Regions from separate parts of the Pseudoduganella sp. R-32 genome, predicted to be linked through region 1. Evidence: predicted binding sites of a transcription regulator. Region 1 holds the regulator's gene; each other region holds the start of a gene.
What was found. Region 1 encodes FNR, which switches genes on or off when oxygen is low (the NO sensors DNR and NnrR bind a similar motif). Its sites were predicted from a motif close to TTGATNNNNATCAA; they were not measured.
Positions count from the first base shown of each region.

Region 2: the regulator FNR is predicted to act here: its motif matches at 4,219-4,232, upstream of ACN9MU_RS00360 (OmpW/AlkL family protein).
Region 3: the regulator FNR is predicted to act here: its motif matches at 3,458-3,471, upstream of paaX (phenylacetic acid degradation operon negative regulatory protein PaaX).

Region 1 is NZ_CP183987.1:3,675,824-3,685,377, forward strand. It holds gene ACN9MU_RS16855 (ATP-binding protein) at 1-1,724, opposite strand, end outside; gene ACN9MU_RS16860 (hypothetical protein) at 1,824-2,492, shown strand; gene ACN9MU_RS16865 (TraR/DksA family transcriptional regulator) at 2,489-2,749, opposite strand; gene ACN9MU_RS16870 (sensor histidine kinase) at 2,924-4,414, shown strand; gene ACN9MU_RS16875 (response regulator) at 4,411-4,824, shown strand; gene ACN9MU_RS16880 (response regulator) at 4,821-5,924, shown strand; gene ACN9MU_RS16885 (response regulator) at 5,917-6,552, shown strand; gene fnr (fumarate/nitrate reduction transcriptional regulator Fnr) at 6,654-7,427, shown strand; gene ACN9MU_RS16895 (carboxymuconolactone decarboxylase family protein) at 7,488-7,859, opposite strand; gene ACN9MU_RS16900 (MerR family transcriptional regulator) at 7,813-8,262, opposite strand; gene ACN9MU_RS16905 (bacteriohemerythrin) at 8,308-8,694, opposite strand; gene ACN9MU_RS16910 (LysR substrate-binding domain-containing protein) at 8,760-9,554, opposite strand, start outside.
Region 2 is NZ_CP183987.1:75,669-85,222, forward strand. It holds gene soxA (sulfur oxidation c-type cytochrome SoxA) at 1-120, opposite strand, end outside; gene soxZ (thiosulfate oxidation carrier complex protein SoxZ) at 243-566, opposite strand; gene ACN9MU_RS00340 (SoxY-related AACIE arm protein) at 568-1,011, opposite strand; gene soxX (sulfur oxidation c-type cytochrome SoxX) at 1,008-1,412, opposite strand; gene ACN9MU_RS00350 (molybdopterin cofactor-binding domain-containing protein) at 1,459-3,645, opposite strand; gene ACN9MU_RS00355 ((2Fe-2S)-binding protein) at 3,642-4,136, opposite strand; gene ACN9MU_RS00360 (OmpW/AlkL family protein) at 4,304-4,906, shown strand; gene ACN9MU_RS00365 (DUF2244 domain-containing protein) at 4,917-5,387, opposite strand; gene ACN9MU_RS00370 (hybrid sensor histidine kinase/response regulator) at 5,397-6,617, opposite strand; gene ACN9MU_RS00375 (chemotaxis protein CheB) at 6,617-7,222, opposite strand; gene ACN9MU_RS00380 (CheR family methyltransferase) at 7,222-8,052, opposite strand; gene ACN9MU_RS00385 (response regulator) at 8,052-9,554, opposite strand, start outside.
Region 3 is NZ_CP183987.1:6,225,307-6,234,860, forward strand. It holds gene paaE (1,2-phenylacetyl-CoA epoxidase subunit PaaE) at 1-772, opposite strand, end outside; gene paaD (1,2-phenylacetyl-CoA epoxidase subunit PaaD) at 777-1,322, opposite strand; gene paaC (1,2-phenylacetyl-CoA epoxidase subunit PaaC) at 1,322-2,074, opposite strand; gene paaB (1,2-phenylacetyl-CoA epoxidase subunit PaaB) at 2,086-2,370, opposite strand; gene paaA (1,2-phenylacetyl-CoA epoxidase subunit PaaA) at 2,382-3,371, opposite strand; gene paaX (phenylacetic acid degradation operon negative regulatory protein PaaX) at 3,494-4,429, shown strand; gene ACN9MU_RS28515 (M14 family metallopeptidase) at 4,703-5,830, shown strand; gene ACN9MU_RS28520 (helix-turn-helix domain-containing protein) at 5,832-6,563, opposite strand; gene ACN9MU_RS28525 (hypothetical protein) at 6,696-7,091, shown strand; gene ACN9MU_RS28530 (DUF2145 domain-containing protein) at 7,095-7,868, shown strand; gene ACN9MU_RS28535 (hypothetical protein) at 7,869-8,045, opposite strand; gene ACN9MU_RS28540 (hypothetical protein) at 8,145-9,197, shown strand; gene ACN9MU_RS28545 (PH domain-containing protein) at 9,136-9,554, opposite strand, start outside.

The DNA of each region.
Region 1 (9,554 bases):
ATCGCTACCGAGTCCGTGCCGATGGCGTCGGCCGTGATGACGATTTCGCCATGCTCCTTGCCTTCAAAGGCGTGGATCAATCCATTGTTGACGAGGTTGATGAGCACCTGGCCGAATGGCCCCGGGTAGCTGGCCATGACGATCCCGTGCGGTATGGCGTGGCTGACCCGGATGCCGGACTTCTTAAACGTCGGCATCAGCACCAGCAGGATTTCAGACACCAGTTCGTCGAGCTGGAACTCACGGCTTTGCGAAGTCGCCCGGTCGACGGCAACCTGCTTGAAGCTCGACACCAGGTCCACCGCACGATGCAGATTGCGCAGCACGATCTGGCTGCCGTTGTTAACGTCGCCAAGATAGGCGATGAGTGCGGAGCGCTTGACGCCCGATTCCACCGCGGTGGCAAAGGCCGTGGTCTGGTCCAGCAGCGTGCTGACGGCCAGCAGGCTGTTGCCGATAGGCGTATTCAATTCGTGCGCCACGCCGGCAACCAGCGAACCCAGCGCCGCCAACTTCTCGCTGCGCACCAGCTCCTCTTGCGCGCGCTGGAGACTGCCGAGGGAATCGGCCAGTTCGCGGTTGGTGTCGGCGATCTGGCGGGTGCGCACATTGACCAGGTCTTCGAGTTCCAGTTCGCTGCGCTTGCGGTCCGTGATGTCGGTGGAAACGCCGCCCAGCGCCCAGATATGGCCGAATTCGTCGATCAGCGGGAATTTCTCGGAAATATAGGTGCGTGGGCCGCCCACCGTGCCGCCGGAGGTTTCTTCATGGCTGGAGGCCCGCCCGCTCGCCAACACTGCGCGGTCGGCCTGGCGGATCGAATGCGCCATGTCGCGGCTGAACAGCACTTCGTCGGTATTCCCGAGCGGCTCAGGCGACCCGGGAGGCAGCAACATGCGGAAGCTGTGGTTGACCATCAGGTAGCGGCCATCGAGGTCTTTGACGTAGATCACCGCTGACGACTTCTCGACGATATTGGTGAGCAGGGCCTGGCTGCGGCGCAGGGCCGCGTCGCGCGCTGCGATGGTGGCGAGCATGGCGTTGAAGGCCGTGGCCAGCCGGCCGACTTCGTCTCGGCTGCTGACCGGCGAGCGCAGGTCGAAGCGTTGCTCGCGCGTGACGCGGTCGGCGACGGCTGACAGCGCGAGCAGCGGTTGCGTGACCAGCCGGCGCGAACTGACGGCATACAGGATGCCGCCAAACGACAGGGTGAGCAGCACCACGCCGAGCACCAGGCCGTACTGGCGCAGGCGCTCCAACATCGACGGCAGGTGGTAATTGGTCGCCAGGTAGCCGACCAGCTCACGCTCGAACCGGATGGGGGATAGCGTCGCCAATGCGTAACCGTCGAAGCGATGGCCTTCGCGTTCCAGTTCCTGCGACCATTCGCACCTTTCGGAGGGATCGCGGTTGAAGTGGCTAAACACGCGTTTGTCGGCAGTGAACAGGCAGGCCTGGGTAATCTCGGGACTGCTGCGCAAGGCTTCCAGCTTGCGCGCCGCGGCGCTGCTGTCGCCGAAGTTGAGGTCCGAATCGAGGCTCAATGCGAACAGTTCGCTGCGCACGGCGAGGTCTTGTAGCACGCGCGGGCGGGCGACCAGCAAGTCGTAGCTGGCCAGTGCAAGCAGTGCAACGAGCATGGCCGCAATCGTCGTGAGGACCGACACAAGCAAGAGTTTGCGCTGGAGTCCTAGATCACGGAAGAAGCCCTGGAAGCTTTTCATGGGTGTGGCCCATTTGCACCGGAGTAATTATCTTAGCTCAAGCGTCACGTGAGCCACAAGCATGCGACATTCCCATGTAATTGTTGCTATGTTTGGCGTATGACAGAACAACAAGACGACAGCGAAAAGCCGCAGCCGCCGGCGCAGGATGCGGGCGCGGAACCGCCTGTGCGCCCCGGCCGCCCGTCGCGGGCGCGGCTGCTGGAGTGGCAAGGGCCGGTGTTCTGGATGTCATGCGGGGCGCTGCTGGCCGGCCTGGCGGGTGGCGCGGTCGTCCTCGCGCAGCGCGTAGGCATTGAACGGGACCTGATGGCAGTCGCCACCACGCTTGCACCGGATGGCGGCAGGGCGCAGACGGCGCCAGGGCCACAGGCCGTGGCGCGGGCGCCGGCGCTTGCGGAACCGGGAATGCAGGCCGCCAGCAGGCAAGGAGGGTCGGCGTTGGAGGGTTCATCGGTGACGGAGCCCGCAGCAAGCAAGCCCGTCGCGGCTCCGCGCCACCGCGCGCGCCCTGGGAATGGCGCTACTGCGCGCCCTGGGAATGGCGCTACTGCGCGCTCGAAGCATCAGGCCAGCGCCAAACAGCCGCCACGCAAGAAAAGTGCACTGCGCCGCAAGCCTGTAGCCGAACCGGAGAGGTACGCGGAAGTTTTCAAGCGCTGCCCATGGCCTGGCGAGCCCGGCGCCGTGGAGTGCCGGCGGCATATCTGCAATGGGGCGGAAAGCGAAGGCCCGGCATGCAGGCCATACAGGTCGAAGCTGCGTTAAGCGGCAGGAAGCGAGATGAAGGAGCGCTGGCGTTCGGCGAGTTCCTGGCATGCCAGGCAAGTCGCGGCCCCAGGCTGGGCTTGCATGCGCCCCGCGGAGATCGCGCCCCCGCAGTGCAGGCACTGGCCAAAGGTCCCGGCCTGCAAACGCTCCAGCGCAGCATCGATCGCAGCCACTTCGGCGGAGTCGCGGCCAGCCAGCACCTCGCGCCGCTGGCGCAGGACGGCAGTCCAACGGTCAATTTCTTCAGGTAGCATGGCTAGTCTCCACTTTTGGGGCACTTTAACGGGCATCTTGCGCCGCGTCACCAGTGCCGCTTGACCTAAGTCAAGTTTGACCGACTTATTCTTGAGGACCCGCATTTGGCCTCTTGCCCCAAGGGACGTTACAATCTTAGGATGACAGGATTTGACCACCGACAGGGCCAGGCTTTGACACATTCAACGATTGCGGAACGCAGCCTGCAATGGCTGCTGGCGTCGGCGACGGACGCGATGCTGATCATCGACAAGGAAGGCCAGCTGATCCTGGTCAACCCCGCGCTGGAAAACCTGTTTGGCTATGAGCCGGGCGAACTGCAAGGCAAGTCGCTGGAATCGCTGATTCCGGAACGCTTCCGCCACGGCCACGTTGGCCTGCGCGGCAGCTATTTCGAACGCCCGCATCCGCGCGCCATGGGGGCCGGATTCGAACTGTTCGCCACCCGCAAGGACGGCACCGAGTTCCCGGTCGAGGTGAGCCTGTCGCCCCTGCAGGACAATGGCACCCAGCCGATGGTGATGGCGACCATCCACGATATCAGCGCCCGCAAGAAGGCCGAACACGCGCTGCAGGAAAGCGAAGCGCGCATGCGCGCGATCTTCGAAACGGCGGTCGATGCGATCATCACGATCGACGAGCACGGCATCATCGAACGGGTCAACCCGGCCGCAGAGCGCATGTTCGGCTATCCGGAATCGGAAGTCCTGGGCCGCAACGTCAAGATCCTGATGCCGGCGCCGCACCGCGAAGCGCACGACGGCTACCTGCAGCATTACATGACCACCGGCGAAAAGCGCATCATCGGCAAGGGCCGTGAGGTGCAGGGCCTGCGCCGCGACGGCAGTATTTTCCCGATGGACCTGGCCGTCACGGAAATGTGGCTGGGCGGGCGCCGCATGTTCACTGGACTGGTGCGCGACATCACCGAGCGCAAGCACGCCGAAGAAAAGGCGCAGCAACTGCTGCAGGAGCTCACCAGCGCCAACGAAGAACTGACCAACTTTGCCTACGTCGTATCGCACGACCTGAAAGCGCCGCTGCGCGGCATCGGCTCGCTGGCCGACTGGCTGGCGCATGATTACGCCGACAAGTTCAATGAAGAAGGCAAGGAGCACATGCGGCTCCTGATCAACCGGGTCCACCGCATGGGGGCCCTGATCGACGGCATCCTGCAGTATTCGCGCGTGGGACGCATCAAGGAAGCCGTGGTGCCGGTGCAGCTCGACCAGCTGGTGGCCGAGGTGGTCGACCTGCTGGCAGTTCCGGCGCATATCAAGGTTACCGTGATGCCCGGCATGCCGACAGTTGCCGGCGAACCGACCCGCATCCAGCAGTTGTTCCACAACCTGGTGTCGAACGCGGTCAAGTACATGGACAAGCCGGACGGCGAAATCGAAGTGGGCTGGGCCGACGAAGGCAGCCAGTGGCGCTTTTACGTTCGCGACAACGGCCCCGGCATCGCCGAGCGTCATTTTGAACGGATTTTCCAGCTGTTCCAGACGCTGGCGCCGCGCGACCGGGTTGAAAGCACGGGTGTCGGCCTGGCGCTGGTGAAAAAAATTGTGGAAATGTACCAGGGCAGGGTGTGGCTGGAGTCCGAGCTGGGCAAGGGCACGACCTTCTATTTCACCCTGCCAAAGAAAAGAAAGAATAAAGCATGAATAATACGAGCAAGCCGATCCTGCTGGTGGAAGACGACCAGGTCGACGTGATGACCATCCTGCGCGCGCTGAAGGAGGTCCATGTCAGCAACCGTGTCGTGGCGACGGAAAACGGCGAGGCCGCACTGGAATACCTGCGCGAGCCGGGCAACGAACAGCCATGCATCATCCTGCTGGACCTGAACATGCCGATCATGAACGGCATCGAGTTCCTGCAGAACGTCAAGCAGGACCCGCTGCTGCGCCGCATCCCGGTCATCGTCCTGACCACGTCGGAAGAACAGCAGGACAAGATGCGCAGCTTCGACCTGGGCGTCGCCGGCTACATGACCAAGCCGGTGGACTACCGCCAGTTCGTGGAGGTGGTCCGCTCCATCAACCTGTACTGGACCATCAGCGAGCTGCCATGAACAGGGTAAGGGTCCTTATCGTCGAAGACGATATCGTTGACCGTATCGCCTGCCGCCGCGCCTTTGCGCAGGCGCCGGGCTTCAACTGCGAATTGCTGGAAGCGGAAAGTGGCCAGGAAGGCCTGGATATCGCCTTGCGCGAAGAGCCCGACTGCATCCTGCTCGATTATCACTTGCCCGACCTGACCGGGCTTGAATTCCTGGCACGTCTCGCGGCAGACCGCGGCGAACCCCAGCCAAATATCCCGGTGATGATGCTGACCGGCGCCGACAGTGCCACCGTTGCGGCGGAAGCGATGCGCCGCGGCGCGCGCGACTACCTGGTGAAGGACAACGACGGCCGCTACCTCGACTTCCTGGCGGGCGCCATCGACCGCCTGCTGCGCGAGCAGCGCCTGATCGACGAGAAACAACTGGCTGAACAGGTGCTGCGGCAGTCGCAGAAAGAGCTGCGTGAACTGGCCGCGTACCAGGAAAAACTGAAGGAACACGAACGCACCCGCATCGCCCAGGAAATCCATGATGAACTGGGCGGCCTGCTGACCGGCATCAAGGCCTATATCTCGGTCGCCATCGAGCGCGGCGGCGAGCAATCGGACCCACTGTTGAAGGATGCGGCCAAGCTGGCGCAAGATGCGATAGAGACCGTGCGCCGCGTGATTACCGACCTGCGTCCAAGCGTGTTGGACCAGCTGGGCATCTGGCCTGCGCTGGAATGGTATGCGGAACAGGTGGCGCAGCGCAGCGGCTTGCAATGCACCTGCAATATCACGCCGGAGGCGCAGGCGCTGGAGCTCGATGCGGAGCGCAGCACCATGTTGTTCCGCGTCGCGCAGGAAGCGCTGACCAACGTGGTGCGCCATGCCGAAGCGAGCGAGGCGCGCGTCATCGTGGATATTGACGGCGAAAACGTGGTGCTGCGGGTGGAAGACAATGGCAAGGGTATCGAAAGTGCCGGCTTGTCCGACCGGGAATCGTGGGGCTTGTTCGGCATGCACGAGCGCACGCGCCGCTTTGCCGGCGAACTGAATATCAGCGGCAAGGCCGGGCAGGGCACTACCCTGCAGCTGCGGCTGCCTTTGGAGGACAAGAATGGGTGACAAGATCACCGTTTTGCTGGTCGACGACCATGCGATTGCACGCAATGGCGTGCGCCTCATGCTGGGCACGGCGCCCGACATCAGCGTGGAGGGCGAGGCCGGCAACGCCGTCGAAGCGATGCAGCGCGTGGCCGAGCGCAGTTTCGACGTGGCGCTGGTGGACATCAAGATGCCGGGCAAGAATGGCCTGGACCTGTTGAAGACCCTGCGCAGCGAATGCCCGCGCATGGCGGTGCTGGTGCTGAGCACCTATTCCGAGGAAATTTACGCGGTGCGCGCGCTGAAATCGGGCGCCTCCGGCTACCTGACCAAGGATGCGCCGACGGCGACCCTGATCGAGGCCGTGCGCAAGGCTGCCTCGGGCGGCAAGCACGTGAGCCCGGCGTTGCTTGAAAAACTGGCAACCCTGGTCGGCGGCGGCCCGAGCGGCGACCACGAAGAGCTCTCCAACCGCGAACTGGAAGTTTTCAAACTGATTGCCCAGGGCGAGTCCCTGGTGCGCATAGGGGAAAAACTACATCTCAGTCCTAACACTGTGACAACCTATCGCAGCCGCATCCTCGAGAAAATGGGCATGTCCACGAATGCTGAGCTGACCCGCTATGCCCTCGAGCACGGGCTGATCTGAGCGGCTGTAGGGGAACCACTACAGCAACTACACAGGATGCTTGATACCGGGAAATGACGCCGGGCGCGATACTGCTTCCATCGAAAACAAGGAGCAGCAAAATGAGCCCGGTCATCCCAATCACCCCTGCAAACGCCACCAAATCCTGCGCACCAGTCGCAGCCAAATGCTCGCTGTGCAGCTTCAACCGCCTTTGCTTGCCACAGGGCCTGGCCGACGAAGATGTTGCTCGCCTTGACCAGATCATTTCCCGCCGCCGCCGCGTGAACCGCGACGAGCCGCTGTACAAGACCGGCGACAGCTTCCACAGCCTGTATGCCGTGCGCTTCGGCCACTTCAAGACCGTGCAGGTGAACCAGCGCGGCGAACAGACGATTGGCGGTTTCCACATGGCCGGCGACCTGCTGGGCATGGAAGCCATCGGCAATGGCCAGCATTCCTGCAATGCCGTGGCGCTGGAGGACAGTGAAGTCTGCGAGATCCCCTTCAACCGCCTGCAAGAGCTGGTGATGCAGATTCCCGGCTTGCTGCAGCAGTTCCACCGCACCATGAGCCGCGAAATCCAGCGCGAGCAGTCGGTGATGCTGTTCCTGAGCCATATGCGCGCCGAACAGCGGCTGGCCATGTTCCTGCTGAACCTCGCTGGCCGTTACGCCCAGCGCGGCTACTCTTCGACCAGCTTCCAGTTGCGCATGTCGCGTGAAGATATCGGCGGCTACCTGGGCCTGACCGTGGAAAGCGTCAGCCGCCAGCTGGCCCGCCTGCGCCAGGATGGCTCGATCGTCCTGAGCAACCGCGATCTGCGCATTACCGACCGCGCCAGGCTCGAGGCCATGTCGTCCGGCGGCATGGCGCAGGAACTCGCTGTCGCCTGACCGGCTTACCAGTTTTCTCACCTGTAGGGGGTGTATGGGGCAGCTCTTGCTGCCCCTTTTTTATTGCGCGAACACTTCTTTGGCGGCCATCAGGCCGTTGAGCGCAGCCGGAAAGCCGGCGTAGACGGCCATCTGCATGATGGTCTCCACGATCTCTTCGCGGCTGACGCCGACGTTGAGGGCGGCGTGGATGTGCACCTTGAGCTGGGGCGCAGCGTTGCCCATGGCGGTCAGCGCGGCCACCACAGCGATCTCGCGTGATTTCAGGTCAAGCCCCGGGCGCGAATAGATGTCGCCAAAGGGGAATTCGATCAGGTAGCGGGCGAAATCGGGCGCAATATCTTCCAGGCTTTGCACGACGCGGTCGCCGGCCTGGCCGTCGACTTCACGCAGTTTTGCGAGCCCGCGCTCGTAGCGGCTTTCGGTGTTCATTGGCATGTGCTCCATCGGTGGTTGGATTCGACGCCAGGGACTGCTCCAGGGAGCGGTAATACTCGATCTTGGCCTGCAATGATGCTGCAGATTGTTGCATCGCCTCGATTTCGGCGAGCACGTTCTGCATATGCTCTTCCAGCATCCGGCGCCGTTCCGGCACCGTCGAGTCCCCAGCGCCGCGAAGTTTTGCGAATGACTGCATTTTGCCGATTGGCATATGGGTCGTTCGCAGACGCAGCAGGAATTCGATCCAGGCAAGGTCCGAGGCCGCATAGCGCCGCCGGCCGCCCGCTGCACGATTGACCGGGGCAATCAGCCCGATGCGCTCGTAATAGCGGAGGGTGTAGGCTGTGAGGCCGGTACGTTTGGCGACTTCGTCAATGCTCAGGTGCGATTCCATGGGGTGATCGTAAAAGTTAGAGTGCACTCTAAGTCAAGCACTTTATTACTCTAACCGGGAAGCCGCAACTGCGAGCGCAAGGTCCATCGTGTTGATGTGGGCCTCGAGCCAGTCCGGCAGGGTGCGGATGATGTCGCGTGCCGTGGCTTCCTCGTCGTCCTTCAGCAGGCGCAGGGTGCGGGCGACCTTTTCCAGCAAGTAGCCATGGGCTGCGCGGTGGGCCTGGGCAGCCGGGTAGGCGATGCGCTCCATCAGGCTGTTTTCTTCGCGCAGGTGTTCCATGAATTCAGCTGCCAGGTCGCGGCAGGCTGCGTCAAAGGCGGGACGGGGCAGGGTTACCATGGCGTCGAGCATGTCGAAGACGATGCGGTGCGACTGGTCGAGAACGGGAATGCCCAGTGCGAGGTCCGGCCCGAAGACGATGGAATCCATGGGGTTCTCCAGTAGTGTCGAACCGCAATTGTGCCGCTGGGAAAAAATCGTGCACATGATCCATGTCAATTTTCACTTTTGACAAAGTCTATGAAGGCGCGCAAGGGCGGCGGAACCAGCCGGCGCTCTGGGTAGTAGAGGAAAGGGCCCGTAAAGGATTGCCACCAGGGTTCCAGCACCGCTTCCAGGGCGCCATTGTCCAGGTGCGGGCGCAGCCAGTCTTCGAACAGATAGATGACCCCGCTTCCTGCCTTGGCCGCGTCGACGATCAGTTCAACGGCACCGGATGGCTCCACCAGCAAGGGGCCGTTGACATCGACTTTCACGGTTTCCCCATCGCGCCTGAATTCCCATGGCGGTACGGCGCGCCCGGCAAAGCGCATGCGCAAGCAATCGTGCTGGAGCAGTTGTTGCGGATGGTCGGGCCGCCCGCGTTTGTCGAGGTAGACCGGCGCGGCAGCGGCGGCAAAGCGCTGGACCCGTGGGCCGATGGGTACCGCGATCATGTCCTGCTCAAGGCGCTCGTCATAGCGAACGCCTGCGTCGCAGCCCGCGGCAAGCACGTCGACGAGGCCCTCTTCTGCGGCAATTTCCAGTTGTATGTCGGGATAGGCGGCCAGGAACGCCGGTACGATGGCCGGCAATACCAGTCGTGCTGCACTGATGGGGACGTTCAGCCTCAATCTGCCGGCTGGCCGGTCGCGCAAGCCGTTCACTTCGGCGAGGGCGGCATCGACTTCTGACAGGGCGGGCTGGAGGCGCGCCAGCAGGCGCTTGCCCGCTTCAGTGGAGGTGACGCTGCGCGTGGTGCGGTTCAGCAGCCGCACTCCCAACTGGGCTTCCAGGCGGCGCACCGCTTC
Region 2 (9,554 bases), 3.3 Mb from region 1:
GCAGGATTTGCCGTTGCCGCCGATGGGAGCTGTGCGCCAGAGCACTTCGCCGTTGGCGACCCAGAGCATGGCGGGGTTTTGGGTGTCGTCGGCTTGCATCGCTTGCGTGGCGGGGGACATGTAGTCGCGGCCGGATTGGCGCTTTAAAACCGGTAAACCAGGGTCAGACCCGGAGGGTCTGACCCTGTCTGCGCTGGCGGCTGTGGTGACGGCTAGCGCCAGTAGCAGTGCGAACGTTGGCTTCATGGTTGCACCTGCAGCTGCCTGGTTTCGGTTTGTGCGAAACTGTTGTCGCCGGTCCAGGTGAATTCGAGCGGGCCGCTGGTGGTTGCCTTGATGAAGAAGGCTATATACGGGTTGGCGCTCATGGCGGGATGCAGCTCGGCGCTGATGACCTGCTTGCCGTTGTAGCGGCATTCGAATTTGCGGATGATGTCGCGCGGGAGGGGCTTGCCGTCGGGGCCGGGGCGGAAGCCGGTCTCCATCATGTGGGCGATCAGGGCACGTACTTCGATTATCTCGCCGGGCCTGGCGCTGGCGGGCATGTGGATCAGGGCGCTGGCCATGTCAGATGGGCTCCCCTTCTACGCAGGCCGCCAGGGCGACGATCACGTCGACCGTCTGCTGCCACCATTGGCCGTCGCTGGTGCGGGCCAGGGCGGTGAGCGTCTGGCTGGTGGCGAGGCGGATGCGGGTGCTGATTTCCGGCGTGCCGGCCAGGGCCGTCAGCTTGAATCTCGCGACGTCGGGGAGCGGGTTCTTTTCGTTGAAGATGGCGATGTCGGTGACGTGGGCTTGCTCGGTCATCGGGCTGTCGACCCTTACCGTGATGGGGACTGCGTTGCCGTTGTCGATCAGTTGGGCGATGTCGATCTGCACGCGGCCGCGCTGGATGCTGGCGTTGCTGGTGTAGGCGGCGATGGCGGCTGTCATCTCGGCGGGCGTCGCTTGGGCGGGGCGGACTAGCGCCAGTAGCGGCAACGCGGCGAGGAGTTGGCGGCGGGTGGTCATTTCTTTTCTGCGGCCTTGAGCGTGACGAGGTAGGCGACGACGTCTTCGATTTGCTGCGTTGTGAGGATGGTCTTGTCGCGGTATGTCGGCGCTACGCGTGTCAAGCCCGTGGTTTTGGCGTACGAGGGCATGATGGTGCTGGGGTTGACGGCACTGTTGTCTGCGATTCGCTGGCGGAGCTCGGCCCTGGTGTAGCGGTCGCCGACGCCGGCGAGGTCGGGGGCCAGGTTGCCTTGGAAGCGTTCCTCGGGGATGGGGGCGCTGTGGCAGAGGAGGCAGAGGCCTTGCTGGCGGTTGGCGACGATGGCGCGGCCAGCTTCTGCGTTGCCTTCCTGGGCTTGGGCGGTGTTGAGCGTCAACAGGGCTGCAAGCAAAAACCGGTAAACCTGGGTCAGACCCAAGGGTCTGACCCAGTCTGCTCGCGGGCCGCGGACTGGCGGCATTTCTTTATGCCTTTTTCAGGCTGTGGTTCTTTAGCGGGAGGTCGCGGATGCGCTTGCCTGTGGCGGCGAAGATGGCGTTCAACACTGCGGGGGCGGCGACGGCGATTGTCGGTTCGCCAACGCCTCCCCAGAAGCCGCCGCTTGGCATCACGACCGTTTCGACCTTCGGCATTTCATCCATCTTCAGCACGTTGTAGGTGTCGAAGTTGGTTTGCTCTGCTGCGCCGTCCTTGATCGTGATCTCGCCGTAGAGCGCTGCGCTCAGGCCGTAGACGAAGCTGCCTTCCACTTGCGCTTCGATCTGCTGCGGGTTCACGGCGTGGCCGGGGTCGGTGGCGGCGACGATGCGGTGGATCTTCAGCTTGCCGTCCTTGCTGACCGAGACTTCCGCCACGGCGGCGACGTAGCTGCCGAAGCCCATCGTTTGCGCGATGCCGCGGTAGATGCCTTTCTTCGGCGGCTTGGACCAGCCGGCTTTTTCGGCCACCGCGTTCAGGACTGCCAGGTGCTTTGGGCTGTCCTTCATCAGCTTGCGGCGCAGGGCCAGCGGGTCCTGTTTCGTGGCGTGCGCGATTTCGTCGAGGAAGCATTCGACGTAGATCGTGTTCTGGTTCAGGTTCACGCCGCGCCAGAAGCCTGGCGGCACGGCAGGGTTGCGCATGGCGTGGTCGATCAGCAGGTTCGGGATGGTGTAGCCGAACGAGGCTTCCGGGCCGGGCGGGTTCAAGCCCTGGAAGACTGCAGGGTCCTTGCCGTCCTTGACGTTCTGCGGGAACAGCGCGGCCAGGATCGATTGGCCGGCGATGCGCATGTGCAGCGACGTTACCTCGCCTTTTGCGTCCAAGCCTGCGGTCAGCTTGCACTGGGTGACCGGGTGGTAGCGGCCGTGCTGCATGTCTTCTTCGCGGGTCCAGATCAATTTGATCGGCGTGCCCGGCATTTCCCTGGCGATCTTCACGACCTGGGTTACCCAGTCGTGCGTGGCGCCGCGCCGTCCGAAACCGCCGCCGAGATGCAGCTTGGTCACGTCGCATTTGGACTGCGGCAGGCCGGCTGCCTCGCTGGTCGCGGCCAGGGCGGCTTCGCCGTTCTGCGTCGGGGTCCAGACGTCGCAACGCTCCGGCGTCCACACGGCGGTGGCGTTCATCACCTCCATGGTGGCGTGGTTCTGGTGGGGGTAGCTGTAGACGGCTTCGATCTTGCGGTGGGCGCTGGCCAGGGCAGCCTTGGCGTCGCCGTTGCTGTTGCCGACTGCCGCTTCCGGTGCATCCAGGCCGGCCTTGATCCAGGCGGCGGTGTCCTTGCTGTTCATGCCGGCGTTGGGGCCCTTGTCCCATTCGATCGGCAGGGCGTCCAGGGCGCTGCGGGCGCGCCACCAGGTGTCGGCCACGACGGCCACAGCGCTGTCGCCGACCTGCAGCACTTTCTTCACGCCGGGCTTGCCGGCGATGGCGGCGGCGTCGAAGCTTTTTACCTTGCCGCCGAAGACCGGGCAGTCCTTGATCGCTGCGTTCAGCATGCCGGGCAGCTTGAAGTCCATGCCGTAGATTTGCTTGCCGGTGGTCTTGTCGGCCGTGTCCAGGCGCGCCAGGCGCTTGCCGGCCAGCTTCCAGTCTTTCGGGTCTTTCAGGTTGATGTCGGCAGCGGCGGGCGCCTGCAGCTTGCCTGCTGCGTCGGCGACCTTGCCGTAGGTGAGCGTGCGGCCGGATGGCGTGTGGGTGATCACGCTTTTCGCTGCCGCGCATTCGGCGGCTGGCACGCCCCACTGGGCGGCGGCGGCCTGCACCAGCATCATGCGGGCTGCGGCGCCGCCCTTGCGGACGTATTCATGCGATTCGCGCACGCCGCGGCTGCCGCCGGTGGAGAAGCTGCCCCAGACGCGATTGCGCGCCAGCTGGCGGCCGGGCGACGGGTATTCGGTGGTGACCTTGCTCCAGTCGCCATCCAGTTCTTCCACCACCAGTTGCGCCAGGCCGGTCAGCGTGCCCTGGCCCATCTCGGAACGGGCGATGCGGACCACGATGGTGTCGTCCGGCTTGACCACGACCCAGGCGTTGATCTCGGGCGCATCTGGCGCCGCGGTGGCCTGCGCCTGCTGCGCTTCTGCGAACGGGATATGGAAGCCGAACATCAGGCCTGCGGTGGCGCCCAGCGAGCGGCCGATGAAGCCGCGGCGAGTCATCATGCTCATGCCTTGCTCCCTTCCACGATGTCCAGGCCTGCAGTCTTCACGTCGCCGCCCCTGGCGATCATGTGGATGGCCTTGCGCACGCGGTTATAGGTGCCGCAGCGGCAGATATTGGTCATCGCCGCGTCGATGTCGGCGTCGGTCGGGTTCTTCTTCTGCTTCAGCAGCGCGGCGGCGGCCATGATCATGCCGGACTGGCAGAAGCCGCATTGCGGCACGTCCAGCGCGGCCCAGGCCTTTTGCACGGGATGGCTGCCGTCGTTGCTCAGGCCTTCGATGGTGACGATCTTCTGGTCGGCCGTCACGGTGGAGACAGGGCGCACGCAGCTGCGCGTCGGCTCGCCGTCAATGTGCACGGTGCAGGCGCCGCATTGCGCCACGCCGCAGCCGTATTTGGTACCGGTGAGTCCCAGCTGTTCGCGGATCACCCACAACAGGGGCGTATCTTCTTCGGCCTCGAACTCGCGTACCTGGCCATTGACGTGCAATTTCATTTCCTGCCTCCGGGGATAGGGTGGGATGTGAATTCGCGAATCTTACTCTCGTTTTAGCTAACTTGTGTTCGTTCGGGCAATTTTGACTTAGGTCAAAGATTTTGCTGCGTCGCATCAATAGACTTTTACTTACCGAATATCAATGACCACATGAAAGAGGTAGTGAAATGAAGAAAGCGATTTTGGCAGCTGTCCTGGGTAGCGTGGCGTTTGGTGCAATGGCGCAGCAAACGCCTTGGCAAGTACGCGCACGTGCCGTGCACATCAACCCCGCAGACAAGTCCGACCCGATTGCCGGCGTGGGCCCATCCGACCTGATCACCGTCAGCAGCAAAACCATTCCGGAAGTGGATATTTCCTACTTCTTCACCCCGAATATCTCCGCCGAGCTGGTGCTGACCTATCCGCAGAAGCACACCGTGTATGTGGCTGGCGAATCCGCCGGCACGTTCAAGCACCTGCCGCCGACCCTGCTGGCGCAGTACCACTTCACCCCATCCTCGCAGCTCAGCCCTTACCTGGGCGTGGGCGTGAACTGGACCACCTTCTCCAAGAACAAGATCCTGGACGGCCAGGGCAGCCTGGAACACGACAGCTTCGGCCTGGCCCTGCAGGCTGGCGTGGACTACAAGCTGGACAAGAACTGGTCGCTCAACCTGGACATCAAGAAAGTGCAGATCCGCAGCGACGTGCTGCTTGCCGGCACCAAGGTCAGCAAGGTCAAGGTTGACCCGGTCATGTTCGGCGTGGGCGTAGGCTACCGCTTCTAACGGCTGGCACCTAGTTGCTGAACAAGCCGCCCTGCACTTCCGCGCGCAGCTCCTGGGCCAGCGCGCGGCGGCGCGGGTCGGTGGCGAAGTAGCCGATATCGACTGCGACGCCATTCGATTCAAGGTGAATCAGGTCGCCGTAGCGGGCGGGCATCTGCAGCCGGAGAAAGTAGAGTTCGAGCTGCGTTACGCTCATTTTGCCGGCGGAGACCTGCTCCACCAGCAGCTTGCCGTTGGCGAGCACGATGTGTTCATAGTCCGTGGCATGGCGGGCGAAGTAAAGGAAGGCGGCCGCCACGGCCGTCATCTCCAGCGCGGTGAACAACAGCACCTGCCACATGCCCATGATCACAAAGCCGGTGGCAACCGCAAACGAGAGCAGGCACATCAGGGCATAAGCCATCCCCATCTGCTGAGGCGACAATGAACAATTGCGCCGCAGCAGCCATTCCCTGCGTTCCCTGAGCAAGTCCCGGTTCATGGGGACATTCTAGGCACAACTCGCTGGCAAAGGCAAAATGTCCTTGGTGCTTCCCGTGCCCGGCGTGGGCTTTTCGTCGGCGCGCGGCAACGTGAAGATGAAGGTGGCGCCTTCGTTCGGCTTGCTGCGGGCCGAGAGCGTGCCGCCGTGGGCTTCGGCGAGCTGGCGCGAGATGTAGAGGCCCAGGCCCAGGCCGGCCGGCATGCCTTCCATCTTTCCGCGTTCGAAGGGTTCGAAGATTTTCGGCAGCACTTCCTCGGGGATGCCGACGCCCTGGTCGATCACCTCGATGCGGGCGTTCTGGCTGTCGGCATGCAGGCGCACGTCGACCGGCTTGCCGCCGCCGTAGCGCAAGGCGTTGTTGATCAGGTTGACGATGACCTGCTCCACGCGGAACTCGTCCCAGCACCCGGCCACGGGCTGCACGATCGACAGGCGCAGTTCGCTGTGCATGTCGGCGGCGTGCTGCGACAGGTCGCCGACAATCCGCTGCAGCAGCGCTTCCAGGTCGACGCGGGCCGGACGGATCGACAGTTTGCCGGCGCGGATGCGCGAGACGTCGAGCATGTCGTCGATCAGGCGCACCATGGCGTGGATCTGGCGCATGTCGCGCGCCACCATGCGTTCCAGCTGCTCCGGCGCGAAATGGTCCATGTTGCCGCGCTCGAGCTGCAGCTTGCGCATCTGCGCTTCCAGGTACAGGGTGTTGAGCGGCGTGCGCAGTTCATGCGCCACCATGGACATGAACTGGTCGCGCATTTCCAGCGCGCGTTGCAGTTCCTGCTGCACGGCGTTCAGCTCGCGCACCGTGGCCTCTCGCTGTTCGACGATCTGTCGCACCTCCTGCTTTTGCCGGAACAGGTCGACAAAGACATTGACCTTGCTTCGCACCGCATCCGGATCGAGCGGCTTGTAGAGGAAGTCCACCGCGCCCGCTTCGTAGCCCTTGAAGGCGTAATTCAGCTCCTTGCCGGCGGCGCTCACGAAGACGATCGGGATATGGCGCGTCTTGCCGGTGCCGCGCATCAGCTCCGCCAGTTCAAAGCCGTCCATGCCCGGCATCTGCACGTCGACGATGGCCAGCGCGAATTCATGTTCGAGCAAGAGGGCGAGCGCCTCTTCGCCGGTACGGGCCTGGTAGATCACGCGGTCGTCGGCGCGCACCAGGGCATTCAGCGCGCGCAGGTTTTCCGGCAAGTCGTCCACCAGCAGGACATTGGTCGGTTCCATCAGTGCTTCTCCAGCATCAGCAATAGTTGCTTGATTTGTTCCAGCGGCAACACCAGGTCCGGCTGGCGCACGCGGATGGCCTCCAGCGGCATCACGCCGACATTGGCTTCTTCCGGGTCCTGCACCACCGTCAGGCCGCCCGCCTTGCCAATGGCGGCCATGCCTTGCGCGCCGTCGTCATTGGCGCCGGTCAGCAGCATGCCCGCCAGGCGTGATCCATACACGTCTGCCGCTGATTCCATAGTAATGTCGATTGCGGGACGTGCAAAGTGCAACGGTGCGTCGCAGCTCAGCGAAAAGCTGCGTTCATTTTCAAGCAACAGGTGGTAACCGGCTGGCGCAAAATACAGGGTACCCGGAATGATGTCTTCCTTGTCGCCCGCTTCGCGCACCGGTACCTGCACCCGTTGTTGGAAGACGTCCACCAGCTGGTTTTGGCGACCGCTCCTCACATGCAGCACCACCACGATCGGCAGGCGGTAGCCGCGCGGCAGTGCCGGCAGCACCTGGATCAAGGCGTTCACGCCGCCGGCCGACGCGCCAATGACGATCGCCTCCGTGGTGCGGCCTCGCACAGCCATGTCCAGCGCAGGGTCGGTTTGCATTATTTTTTCCTGAACAGGCGGTCGCGCTTGGCGAGCACTTCAAACCGGGGAGCGTAAGTGGAGAAGTCGATGCTCTCCTTGCTGCCCAGCCCCAGGAAGCCGCGATGGCAAAGCGACTCGTGGAACAGCCCGAGGGCCCGTTCCTGCAGCTTCTTGTTGAAGTAGATCATCACGTTGCGACAGCTGATGAATTGGGTCTCGGCGAACACCGAGTCGGTAGCCAGGCTATGGTCGGCGAAGGTGACGTTTTCGCACAGCGAGCGGTCGAACAGGGCGGCGTTGTAGGCGGCCGTGTAGTAGTCGGAGAAAGCGCGCTTGCCGCCGGCCGCCTGGTAATTGGCGGTGTAGGTGCGCATGTTCTCGAGCGGGAAAACGCCTTTCCTGGCTTTTTCCAGCGATTGCGGATTGATGTCGGTGGCGTAAATGAGGCTGCGCTCCAGCAGGCCTTCTTCCTTCAGCAGGATGGCGAGCGAATACACTTCCTCGCCGGTGCTGCAGCCCGCGACCCAGATCTTCAGCGAGGGGTAGGTTCCGAGCACCGGGGTCACATGCTCGCGCAGGCCGATGTAGTACGTGGGGTCGCGGAACATTTCCGTGACGGGGATGGTCAGGTATTGCAGCAGCTGGCTGAAGGCGTTGGGCTCGTGCAGCACGCGCGATTGCAGCTGCGAGACGGTGGCGCAGCCCATTTCACTCATGGCGTGCAACACGCGGCGTTTCTGCGAAGCGCCGGTGTAGTCGCGGAAGTCGTAGCTGTACCTGAGGAAGATCGCCTCCATCAGCATGCGCAGCTCGATGTCGACGCTGCCGATTTGTGCGCCGTCGCTCATCACACCGTGTCCAGGGCAGGCATCCACACGCGGAGCAATGAATACAGGCGCGACAGGTCGATCGGCTTGGCCAGGTAGTCGTTTGCGCCGGCGGCCAGGCATTGCTCCTGGTCGTCCTTCATGGCCTTGGCGGTGATGGCGATCACCGGCAGGCGGGCGAAGCGCGGGTCGGCGCGCAGGCGGCGCGTGGCTTCCAGGCCGTCCATGCCGGGCATCATGATGTCCATCAGCACCAGGTCGATGTCGGGCACGGCATCGAGCTTGTCGAGGGCTTCTTGGCCATTGCGGGCGATTTCCACCAGGGCTCCCTGTTGTTCGATGGCGCTGGTCAGGGCGAAGATGTTGCGCACGTCGTCGTCCACCAGCAGGATGCGGCGGCCTTCGAAGACGCGGTCGCGGCTGCGCACTGCCTTCAGCATGGTTTGCCGTTCGCTGGAGAGCAGGGACTCGACCTTGTGCAGGAACAGGGTGACTTCGTCCAGCAGGCGCTCCGGCGAGCGGGCGCCCTTGATGATGATGGAGCGCGAGTATTTCGACAGCTCCGCTTCTTCGGCGCGCGTCATGCTACGTCCAGTATAGACAATCACCGGCGGAAAGCTGGCGATCTCCTGCTGCGACATGTGCTGCAGCAGTTCGCTGCCTTGCATGTCGGGAAGTTTCAGGTCCATGATCATGCAGTCGAAGATGGTGGCGCGGAGCTGCTCCAGCGCTTCGGCGCCGCTGGCGACGGCTGCGATGGCGATGTCCTCGTCTTCGATCAGCTTGACCATGCTGTCGCGCTGGCGGGCGTCGTCTTCCACCAGCAGGATGTGCTTGATCTTTTGCGTGAAGCGGCGTTCCAGGCGCTCGAACGCGGCCAGCAGCTGGCTGCGCCCGGCGGGCTTGTGCACAAAGCCGATGGCGCCCAGGTGCAGGGCTGCTTCGCCGCTGTCGGCGCCGCTGATCACATGCACGGGAATGTGGCGGGTTTGCGGGTTGTCTTTCAGCATTTGCAGCACCGACAGGCCAGAACGGTCGGGCAGGCGGATGTCGAGCATGACGGCTTGCGGCTGGTGTTCTTCGGCCAGCTTCAGGCCTTCCTCGGCGGTGAAGGCGACCAGGGCGCGATAATTCGATTCGTGCGCCAGGTCGTACAGGATGCGGGCGAAGTCGGGGTCGTCTTCGATGATCAGCACTTTGCGCTCCGGCGGCGGGGCGGCGGCGCGGTCGTCGTCGAAGGGGCGCAGCGGGGCGCCGGCCTCGCCCGGACCGGCGGCGGCGATCGGCGGGTCGCCCGGCATCGATAGCGGCGCGGTTGCGGCGACAGGCGGTGCGGCGGCGGGCCCGCTAGGCGGTGCGTCCGCACGGCCTGCCGGCTGCAGCGCCGCGTCGCCGGGCGGCGCAGCTACCGCCCACTGCGTCGGCAACAGCAAAGTGAAGGTGCTGCCCTGCCCTTCCACGCTGGACAACTCGACTTCCCCGCCCAGCAAGCGCGCCAGGTCGCGCGAAATCGACAAGCCCAG
Region 3 (9,554 bases), 2.5 Mb from region 1:
GCACGCGCGGCTTGTGCTGGTGCTTTGGAATGCTTGCAGCGAACAGCTCAATCTTGATGTTCGACTTTGGCATGCCAGCCTCCTGCAGGGCAGCGGAGACACCAAGCATCATGTCTTCCGGTCCGCAGATGAAGGCGGTGTCGTAGTCCTTGATGTCGATCCAGTGCTGCAGGAACTGCTCGGTTTTTTCCTTTGTGATGCGGCCGTTGAACAGCTCAATATCCTGCTGCTCGCGCGACATCACATAGACAATGTTCAGTCGTTCAAGATAGGCATCCTTCAGCTCCATCAGTTCCGTCTTGAAGATCACGGACGAGGAAGCGCGATTGCCGTAGAACAGGGTAAATCGGCTGGTCGGCTCGGTCATCAGGGTAGTTTTGATGATCGACAGGATAGGCGTAATGCCGCTGCCTGCCGCAAAAGCCAGGTAACTCCTGCTCTGCCCCGCATCCAGCGGCACGTTGAAGTGGCCCATGGGCGGCATCACTTCGATGGTCGCACCGGGCTTCAGCGCTTCGTTGGCCCAGGTCGAGAACATGCCGCCCGGCGTGCGCTTGATCGCCACGCGCAGCGCGCCGTCCTGCACGGCGGAGCAGATCGAATACGAGCGGCGCACGTCCTCGTTATTGATGTTCGTGCGCAGGGTCAGGTGCTGGCCTTGCTGGTATTTGAAGCTTTCCTGCAGTTCGGCAGGCACGGCGAAGGTGACGGCGATGCAGTCGCGGGTCTCCTGCTGCACCTTGGCGACGGACAGTGGATAGAATTTGCTCATGGTGTCAGTGGCACTTGAAGTAGTCAAAGGGCTCGCGGCAATCGAGGCACTTGTACAGCGCCTTGCAGGGCGTGGAGCCGAACTGGCTGGTGATTTCGGTGTGGCTGGAGCCGCAGTGCGGGCAAACGACTTTCGGCGCCGACACCGCGCCGCGGGCAACTCCGGCCTTCAGCGGATCCAACGGCGCGGCGGAGGGGCGCGGGGCGCGCAGGCCGCTGATGTCGACCACGCGCTGTGCCGGCGGCGCGATGCCGTAGCCTTTCAGCTTGGCCTTGCCCGAATCGCTCATCCAGTCGGTCGTCCAGGCGGGCGACAGGCGGGTGATGATGTCGACCTGCCTGATGCCCGCATCGTGCAACGCGCCTTGCACCGCGTCGGCGATCACTTGCATGGCCGGGCAGCCCGAGTAAGTCGGCGTGATCGTGACCGCGCAGGACGATGCCCCGGTGACCTGCACATCACGCACGATGCCGAGGTCCACTACGGAGATCACAGGGATTTCCGGATCGGAGACCTGCTCCAGCAGCGTCCAGACACGCGCTGCGTCCATCACCACTCCGAACCCGGGTAAGCGCGCTGCAGGAACTGCATCTCCGCCAGCAGGTAGCCCAGGTGTTCGGTATGGCGGCCTTGCTTGCCGCCCTTCTGCATCCAGGCGTCGGCCGCTGGCATGGCCAGCGTCGCTTCTCCGAGGATATCCGACACGTGCGACAGCCACTGCTCGCGCAGCATGGCAGCCGGGGGCGCAACGCGTTCCGCAACCATGGCTTCATCCACCGCGTCGTAGTTGAACACCTCGCCGGTGTACATCCACAGTTCGTCAATCGCCGTCTGCGTGAACTGGTGCGACACGTCGGTGCCGTCGCCCAGGCGCACAATCAGGTCGCCGCTGCGGCGCAGGTGATAGGTCACTTCCTTCAGCGACTTCTCGGCGATCTCCGCGATGCGCGGGTCGCTGCTCTTGGTCAGCGCGCCGATCAGGAAGTAATGCCAGGTATCGAAGAAGAACTGGCGCACCAGGGTGTGTGCATAGTTGCCGTTCGGCTGCTCGACCAGCAGCACGTTCTTGTAGTCATGCGCGTCGCGCAGGTAAGCCAGCTTGTCCTCGTCGCGGCCCGCGCCTTCCAGTTCTGCGGCGTAGGTGTACCACATGCGGGTCTGGCCCAGCAGGTCCAGCGACACGTTCGACAGCGCCATGTCCTCTTCCAGCGCCGGGCCCTTGCCGCACAATTCGCACAGGCGCTGGCTCAGCACCATGGCGTTGTCGCCCAGGCGCAGCAGGTAATTGACCTTGTTATCCATAGCAGGAAGCCTTACAGGTTCTTCACTTCTTCCGGCATCGGGAAGAAGGTCGGGTGGCGGTACACCTTGCTGTTGGAAGGCTCGAACAGCGGGCCCTTGTCGGCCGGTGCGCTGGCAACGATATCGGAAGCGCGCACCACCCAGATGCTCACGCCTTCGTTGCGGCGCGTGTAGACGTCGCGCGCGTTGTTGATTGCCATCTCCGCATCGGGAGCATGCAGGCTGCCCACATGCTTGTGCGCCAGGCCGTGCTGGCTGCGAATGAAGACTTCCCACAGTGGCCATTCTTTGCTCATCTTGTCTCCTCTCAGGCCGCAGCCTGCTCCTTATTGTGTTTGTCGGCGTACGCCACCAGCGCGTCGCGGAACCATGCGCCGTCTTCATAAGCCTTGACGCGGGTGCGCAGGCGCTCGCGGTTGCAAGGGCCGTTGCCCTTCAGGACCTGGTGGAATTCTTCCCAATCGATTTCGCCGAAGTCGTAGGAGCCGCGCTCCTCGTTCCATTTCAGGTCAGGGTCGGGGATGGTCAGGCCCAGGAATTCTGCTTGCGGCACGGTCTGGTCGACCATGCGCTGGCGCAGTTCGTCGTTGGAGAACAGCTTGATGCGCCAGGCGCTCGATTGCGCGCTGTTGACTGAGGCCGCGTCGGACGGGCCGAACATCATCAGCGACGGCCACCACCAGCGGTTCAATGCATCCTGCGCCATCGCCTTCTGCTCCGGCGTGCCTTTGGCCAGCGACATCATGATGTCGTAGCCCTGGCGGGCGTGGAAGGACTCTTCCTTGCAGACGCGGATCATGGCGCGCGAATACGGGCCATAAGAGCAGCGGCACAGCGGGATCTGGTTGATGATGGCCGAGCCGTCCACCAGCCAGCCGATGGCGCCCATGTCGGCCCAGCTCAGCGTCGGGTAATTGAAGATGGACGAGTACTTGGCTTTGCCGCTGTGCAGGGCCGCCAGCAATTCGTCGCGCGACACGCCCAGGGTTTCGGCGGCGCTGTACAGGTAAAGGCCATGACCGGCTTCGTCCTGGATCTTGGCCAGCAGGATGGATTTGCGTTTCAGGGTCGGGGCACGGGTCACCCAGTTACCCTCAGGTAACTGTCCAACAATTTCGGAGTGGGCATGCTGGGAAATCTGGCGGATCAGGGTCTTGCGGTAAGCCTCCGGCATCCAGTCCTTTGGCTCGATCTTGATGCCGGCGTCGATGCGCGCCTGGAATTCGCGCTCCTGCGCGTCCATATCTTCTGCGGTCTGGACCTTTTTCAGGCCAGTTTCCACCATTTGTGCGTACATAAGGAGGGCCTCCTTGTTCGGGATAGCTTCATAATACGATACAAAAACTGCTTTGCAAACGAATTTTGTGTGTCATTTAAAAATTCTGTATCTAGATCAATGACAGTGTATAAAATCGGTCTATGCAAAAAAACCAGAAAATCAATGGCTGGATCGAAGAATTCCTGGCCAGCGACCCGCCGCGCTCCAAATCGCTGGTGATGACCATCTTCGGCGACGCCATCGTCCCGCACGGGGGCATGGTGTGGACGGGCAGCTTGATCGAACTGCTGGCTCCCTTCGGCGTCAACGACCGCCTGCTGCGCACCTCCGTATTCCGCCTGGCGCAGGAAGGCTGGCTGGGCGCCCAGCGCGACGGCCGCCGCAGCAGCTATGCCATCACGCCCGACGCCATGCGCCGCTTCAGCCGCGCCTTTCGTCGCATCTACGCGCCGCTGAATGTGCACTGGAACGGCCAGTGGACCCTGGTGCTGGCCGCCGATGGCCTCGACGCCCCGGCGCGCAGCCAGTTGCGCAAGGAGCTGTTATGGGAAGGCTACAGCGTGATCGCGCCCGGCATCGCCGGCCATCCCGCCGGCGATGTGGAGGCGCTGGAAGCCCTGCTGTCGCGCCTTGGACTGCTGCAGAAGGTATATGTGGTACAGGCCAGCGAAGTGCCCGGCCTGCGCGCACGGCCGCTGGGCGAGATGGTGGCCGAAGGCTGGGACCTGAGCGAAGTGGCCGCCGGCTATGAGAAGTTCGTCGCCAACTTCAGCACCGTGCCCGGCCTGCTGGCCGAGGCAGGCGAAATCGATCCCGAGCAAGCCTTCGTGCTGCGCACTTTGCTGATCCACGCCTACCGGCGCGTACAGCTGCACGACCCGCAACTGCCAATCGAACTGCTGCCCGAGCCCTGGCCCGGCGCCCGCGCCTACGAACTGGCCAGCCAGCTCTATCGCCAGCTTTCCGGCCCTGCCGAAAGGCACATTCTCGCCGCCCTGCAACGCGAAGATCCAAGCGCCCCGCAACCCGAAACCAGCTTCCACCAGCGCTTCGGCGGCCTGCTATCATCAGCTTGATCACCGTGGAGGTAGGATGGTCCGGCCTATCGGGATTGCCAGCCTGCTGTTGTCCTTACCCCTGGTTTGCCGGGCAGGGCCCAATACGAGCAGCGCTGGGGAATGAAGCTGCCGGACGACCTGGCGGCTGGGGCCTGGCTGACAGGATGAAAGTCGGGGTCAGGTCTGGCAATCCGCCAAAATGGCGGATTGCCAGACCTGACCCCGACTTTCATTCGGTGTATCATGTCGGGCTTCGCGCGACGGCGCTTCATTTTTCCGACAGGACACACAATGTCTATCAAGATCAGCAGCCAGTTCGACGCTGGCGCCATCGATGTGGTCAGCGTTACCTCCGCTGGCGATATCGATGTCAATATCCGCAAGGACTCGCATGCGGACATCATCCAGTGGTTCTATTTCCGTGTGCAGGGCGCGCAGGCCGTGCCGCTGACCATCCGTTTCCTGAATGCCGGCAAGGCTGCCTATGCCGAGGGCTGGAAGGGCTATAACGCCGTTGCGTCCTACGACCGCGACAACTGGTTCCGCATCCCGACTTCCTTCGATGGCGAAGTGATGACCATCGAGCACGCGCCGGAACACGATTCCATCTACTACGCTTACTTCGAGCCGTATTCGTGGGAACGCCACCTGTCCCTGCTGGACTCCGCGCAACTGCACCCGCTGGCCGAACTGGTCGACCTGGGCAGCACCGTGGAAGGCCGCGACATGAACATGCTGGTGATCGGCGACCAGGCAGCCGAAAAGAAGGTGTGGGTCATCGCGCGCCAGCACCCTGGCGAGACCATGGCTGAATGGTTCGTGGAAGGCATGGTCGAAGCCCTGCTCGACGCCGCCAATCCATATGCCCGCCAATGCCTGCAGGATGCCTGCTTCTACATCGTGCCGAACATGAACCCGGACGGCTCCGTGCGCGGCAACCTGCGCACCAACGCCGCCGGCGCGAACCTGAACCGCGAGTGGAACGAGCCGACCATGGAGCGCTCGCCGGAAGTCTTCTTGGTCAAGGAGAAAATGAAGGAAATCGGCTGCGACTTGTTCCTGGACGTGCACGGCGACGAAGGCCTGCCTTACGTCTTCGTGGCCGGCAGCGATGCCCTGCCGAACTTCACCAGGGAGCAGAAGGCCGCCCAGGACAAGTTCATCGCCGACTTCAAGCTGGCGTCGCCGGACTTCCAGTCCGAGCATGGCTATCCTGATTCGCCATACACCCCGGAAGTGTTGACCATGGGTTCGCCGCACATCACCCACCTGTTCGGCTGCCTGTCGCTGACCCTGGAACTGCCATTCAAGGACAACGCCAACGATCCGGATGAACTGGTTGGCTGGAACGGCGCCCGTTCCGCCAAGCTGGGTGCGGACGTGCTGCAGCCTGTCCTGCGCACCCTGCGCCGTTTCTAAACTATCGCAGCAGCGCCCGGAATGCCTTCGGTATCCACGGGCGCGCTGCCAGCATGATGGTCACCGCGCGGCGCTGTTCCCACGGCAGCCGCGCATCATCCTGGTGCTGCAGCGAGAATTCGTCCGCCACCTGCTTCAGGCGATCCAGCAAGGCGCGTGTCGATTGCTGCGACAACATCACGCTCACCAGCCGCTGCACCTCATGATGGCCGTCGAAGCGGCTATCGAAATAATCGCTGTACGCTTCGTCGCGGAAAAAGCCCTGGATCGGGCCATTCGGCAGCCAGCTGAAAGTGCGCGCCACCAGCAGCTTCACCTTGTTGTTCGGCTTGAGCATCAGGAAGCCGATCTTGTCGAGCCTTAGCAGGCAGCCCGTCGCTTCGGCGGCGCTGATCTTGTAGTTCTTCACCACTTCTTCGATCGGCACCTGGTTCAGCGCCAGCACAGCCACCACCAGCAGCTTGGTGTCGCTGATGATTTCTTTCTCCTGCGCGTAGGTGAGTTGCGAGATCAAATGCGGCGTATCGGCGCTGGCTTGCGCCAGTTCGGCAAAATCCATCTCCAGCACAGCCAATACCTGCTCCAGCCGGTCGAGCGTGAAATTGCGGGCCGCGAACATGCGCTTGATGCTGGGTTCGGAAAGACCGATCTTCTGCCCCAGGGCGGCGTAAGTAATGCCGCGCGCCTTGAGCTGGCGTTTAAGCGCGTCGACCAGGCGGATGACGTTGGACATGCTTGAATTTCCCGCAATAAAGTATCGCAATATGATACCACCAGCATGGCGCGGCGCTACAGTGCGCGAAGCAATTGCCCTGCCCCTGGCAACGCAGCAAGATGGCCGCTCCTTTAACCTGTGGAGCAAAAAATGAAACGCACCCTGATCGCCGCCTTGCTTGCTGTCGCTTGCGCCAGCAGCCAGGCGGTGAATGGTTCGCAAGCCCTGAGCCTCGGCGGCCTGTCCGCCGTGGTTGTCGTGGCGGGATCCGTGGTGACAATGATGACCGGCAACTCGCCGGTAGTCGATTCCGTCGAGACGGTCGGCGAAAGCGTGTTGGTCGTGGTCAAAGCGGTAGGCGACGGCAGCAAGGCTACCTTGCAGTTCAGCGGCAAGGCGCTGGAAGGCGTCTCGATGGTTGCCGGCACCGCGATCAGCGTTGTGGCCATGTCGGCCGGCCATGCGCTGGTAGTATCGGGCAAGGTGATCGCCTTCATCCCGAACGAGGCGGGCAAGGCACTGCTGCATCACAGCCAGGTGAGCTAAGCCATGCGACGCCTGATCCTTGCAGTGTCGTTGGCCGGTGCAATGGCCGGCGCGGCCCACGCGGGCCAGAGCTGCGAACACAAGCCCATGTCGGTGGAAGAGGTGAAACGCGGCCTGGACCTGGCCCAGCGCAGCATGCAGGCGCTTGACGCCAGCGGCGCACAAGTGGCCGTGATTGCACGCGCCGGGCAGGACCTGTCCAAATATGGCTTGCATTATTCCCACGTCGGCCTGGCATGGCGAGATCATCCGGCAGGCCGCTGGGTGGTGGTGCAGTTGCTGAACGAATGCGGCACGGCCGATTCAGCCCTGTTCAACGATGGCCTGGGGAACTTCTTCCTGTCCGGGGTGCACGAGTACAAGGCGCAGCTGATGCTGCCTGCGCCGGAAGTGCAGCAACGGCTGGCGCAGGTGCTGGCTTCGCGCACGCCGCTACGCCTGCACCAGCCGCACTACAACATGCTGTCCTACGCCTGGTCGACGCGCTACCAGAACTCCAACCAATGGGCGCTGGAGACGCTGGCGGCAGCCAGTGCGGATGCCGGCCGCGTCGAAACACGCGCTGAAGCGCAGCAGTGGCTCGGCCAGGCCGGCTTCCGCCCGCAGCCGGTGGAAATCGGCGCCCTGACGCGGCTTGGCGGCCGCATGTTCCGCGCCAACGTCGCCTTCGACGACCATCCGATGGGCCAGCGCATGCAAGGCCATATTACGACCGTGACGGTGGACGGCATTGAGCAGTTCATGCACAGCCGCGGCGCGCAGGTGATTGAGCTGTGACTATTTTCGGCTGAGTTTCCGCACGCGCGTCACGTGCTTGCGGCGCAGCCGTTCAAGCTCACGCGCCTGCGGATAGCCCGGCTGGCCGGGCGCGCGCAGGTGCGGCGGGATGAGGGACGGCGCCTCCGGCTCAAAATACAGCGCGGGAAGGCGCTCGCTTTGTCGTTTGCTGGTCATGCTTCATGTTAGGCCCAGCCCCCGGAAGTTGCCAGTTTTGCGCCGGCGCAAAGGCCGTGCCGCGATCTGCGCCGATCATGGGCCTTTATGGAGGCGAACATGAAGCTATTTATTCCCTTGCTGGCTTGCGCCTTGCTCGCCGGCTGCACCTCGATGCCCTATCGCCCGGCACAGGCGGATGGCGCCTTTCCCGGCCTGGCCGACTTTGCCGCCACGGCGCCGGGGCATAGCGTCGACGTGCTGCTGGTGCATGGCATGTGCACCCATGACGCGCGCTGGGCCGATGAAACAGTGGCGCAATTGGGCAGCGCACTCAAAGCCAGGGCGCCAGGCCCGTCCAGCGCGGTGCGCGCTATCGCAAGCGCGGATGGCATAGAGATAGTCGAGCGCACCATCACGTTGCGGCAAGGCGAATTGCGCATCAAGGCCCTGGTGTGGTCGTCCCTGACCACGGCCCTCAAGCGCCAGCTTGAATATGACCTCAGCACGCGCCTGCCGGCCACGCGCGCGAAGCTCAATGCACAGGCCAAGGACAAGCTGCTGGACGATTGCATCCCGGACGCCCTGATCTACCAGGGTGTCGCGCGCGACGCCATCCAGCAGCGCATGGCGCAAGCAATCCTGCACGCGACCAGGGATGCCGCGCCGGACGCGCCGTTGCTGGTGCTGTCGTCCAGCCTTGGCAGCAAGATCCTGTTCGATACCCTGCTGCGCATGGAGGCCGCAGCCCAGAGCACCATCGACCGCATGGCCTACCTGGTGATGGCTGCCAACCAGATTCCCCTGCTTGCGCTGGCCGACCAGCAGCTGCCAGGCGCCACGCCAGGCTTGGAGGCAACCGTGGTGCAGCCGCCCGACAGCCTGCGAGCCGTCCTGCTGAAGCGCCGCGCGGGTCCAGCGCCGCGCAGCAGCAGCACGGGCAGACTGAACCTGGTGGCGTTCAGCGATCCCAACGACCTGCTGTCCTATACGCTGGAGCGCGAACGCTATGCCGGGCTGGGAGTGGACGTGGTGAATGTGCTGGTATCAAATGCGCCGACATGGCTTGGCCTGCTGGAGCGCCCCGACCACGCGCACACCAATTACCTGCTCAACCCAGACGTTGCCCGAATGGTCGCGTGTGGTGAGCCGCGGAGTGCGCGCTGCGAATGATTTCGTAGACCTTGCGCGCTTCGGCGATCGTGTCGAAGCGCGGCAGCTCTTCAACCCCAGGCCAGGAAGCCAGCCCGCTGAACATATTTCCCGCAGCTGATATGCCGAAGGCAATGGTGCCCTCGCCATTTCGGTTTTCGGTCAGCGAGAACTCGCCCATTGCGCGCAAGTTCAGGCTTTTCATCCTGCGCTTGAAAATGCCGGAGCGGATGATGATGCGTTCATCGGTAACCGCGTACTCGGTATACGCGCGTTGCCACGCTTCGACCACAAAGCGGCCGGCAATCATGTAAAGCCCGACCAGCACGAAGGGGATGCCCCACAGGCGAAACAACAGGGGCGCAGCTGAATTGAAGA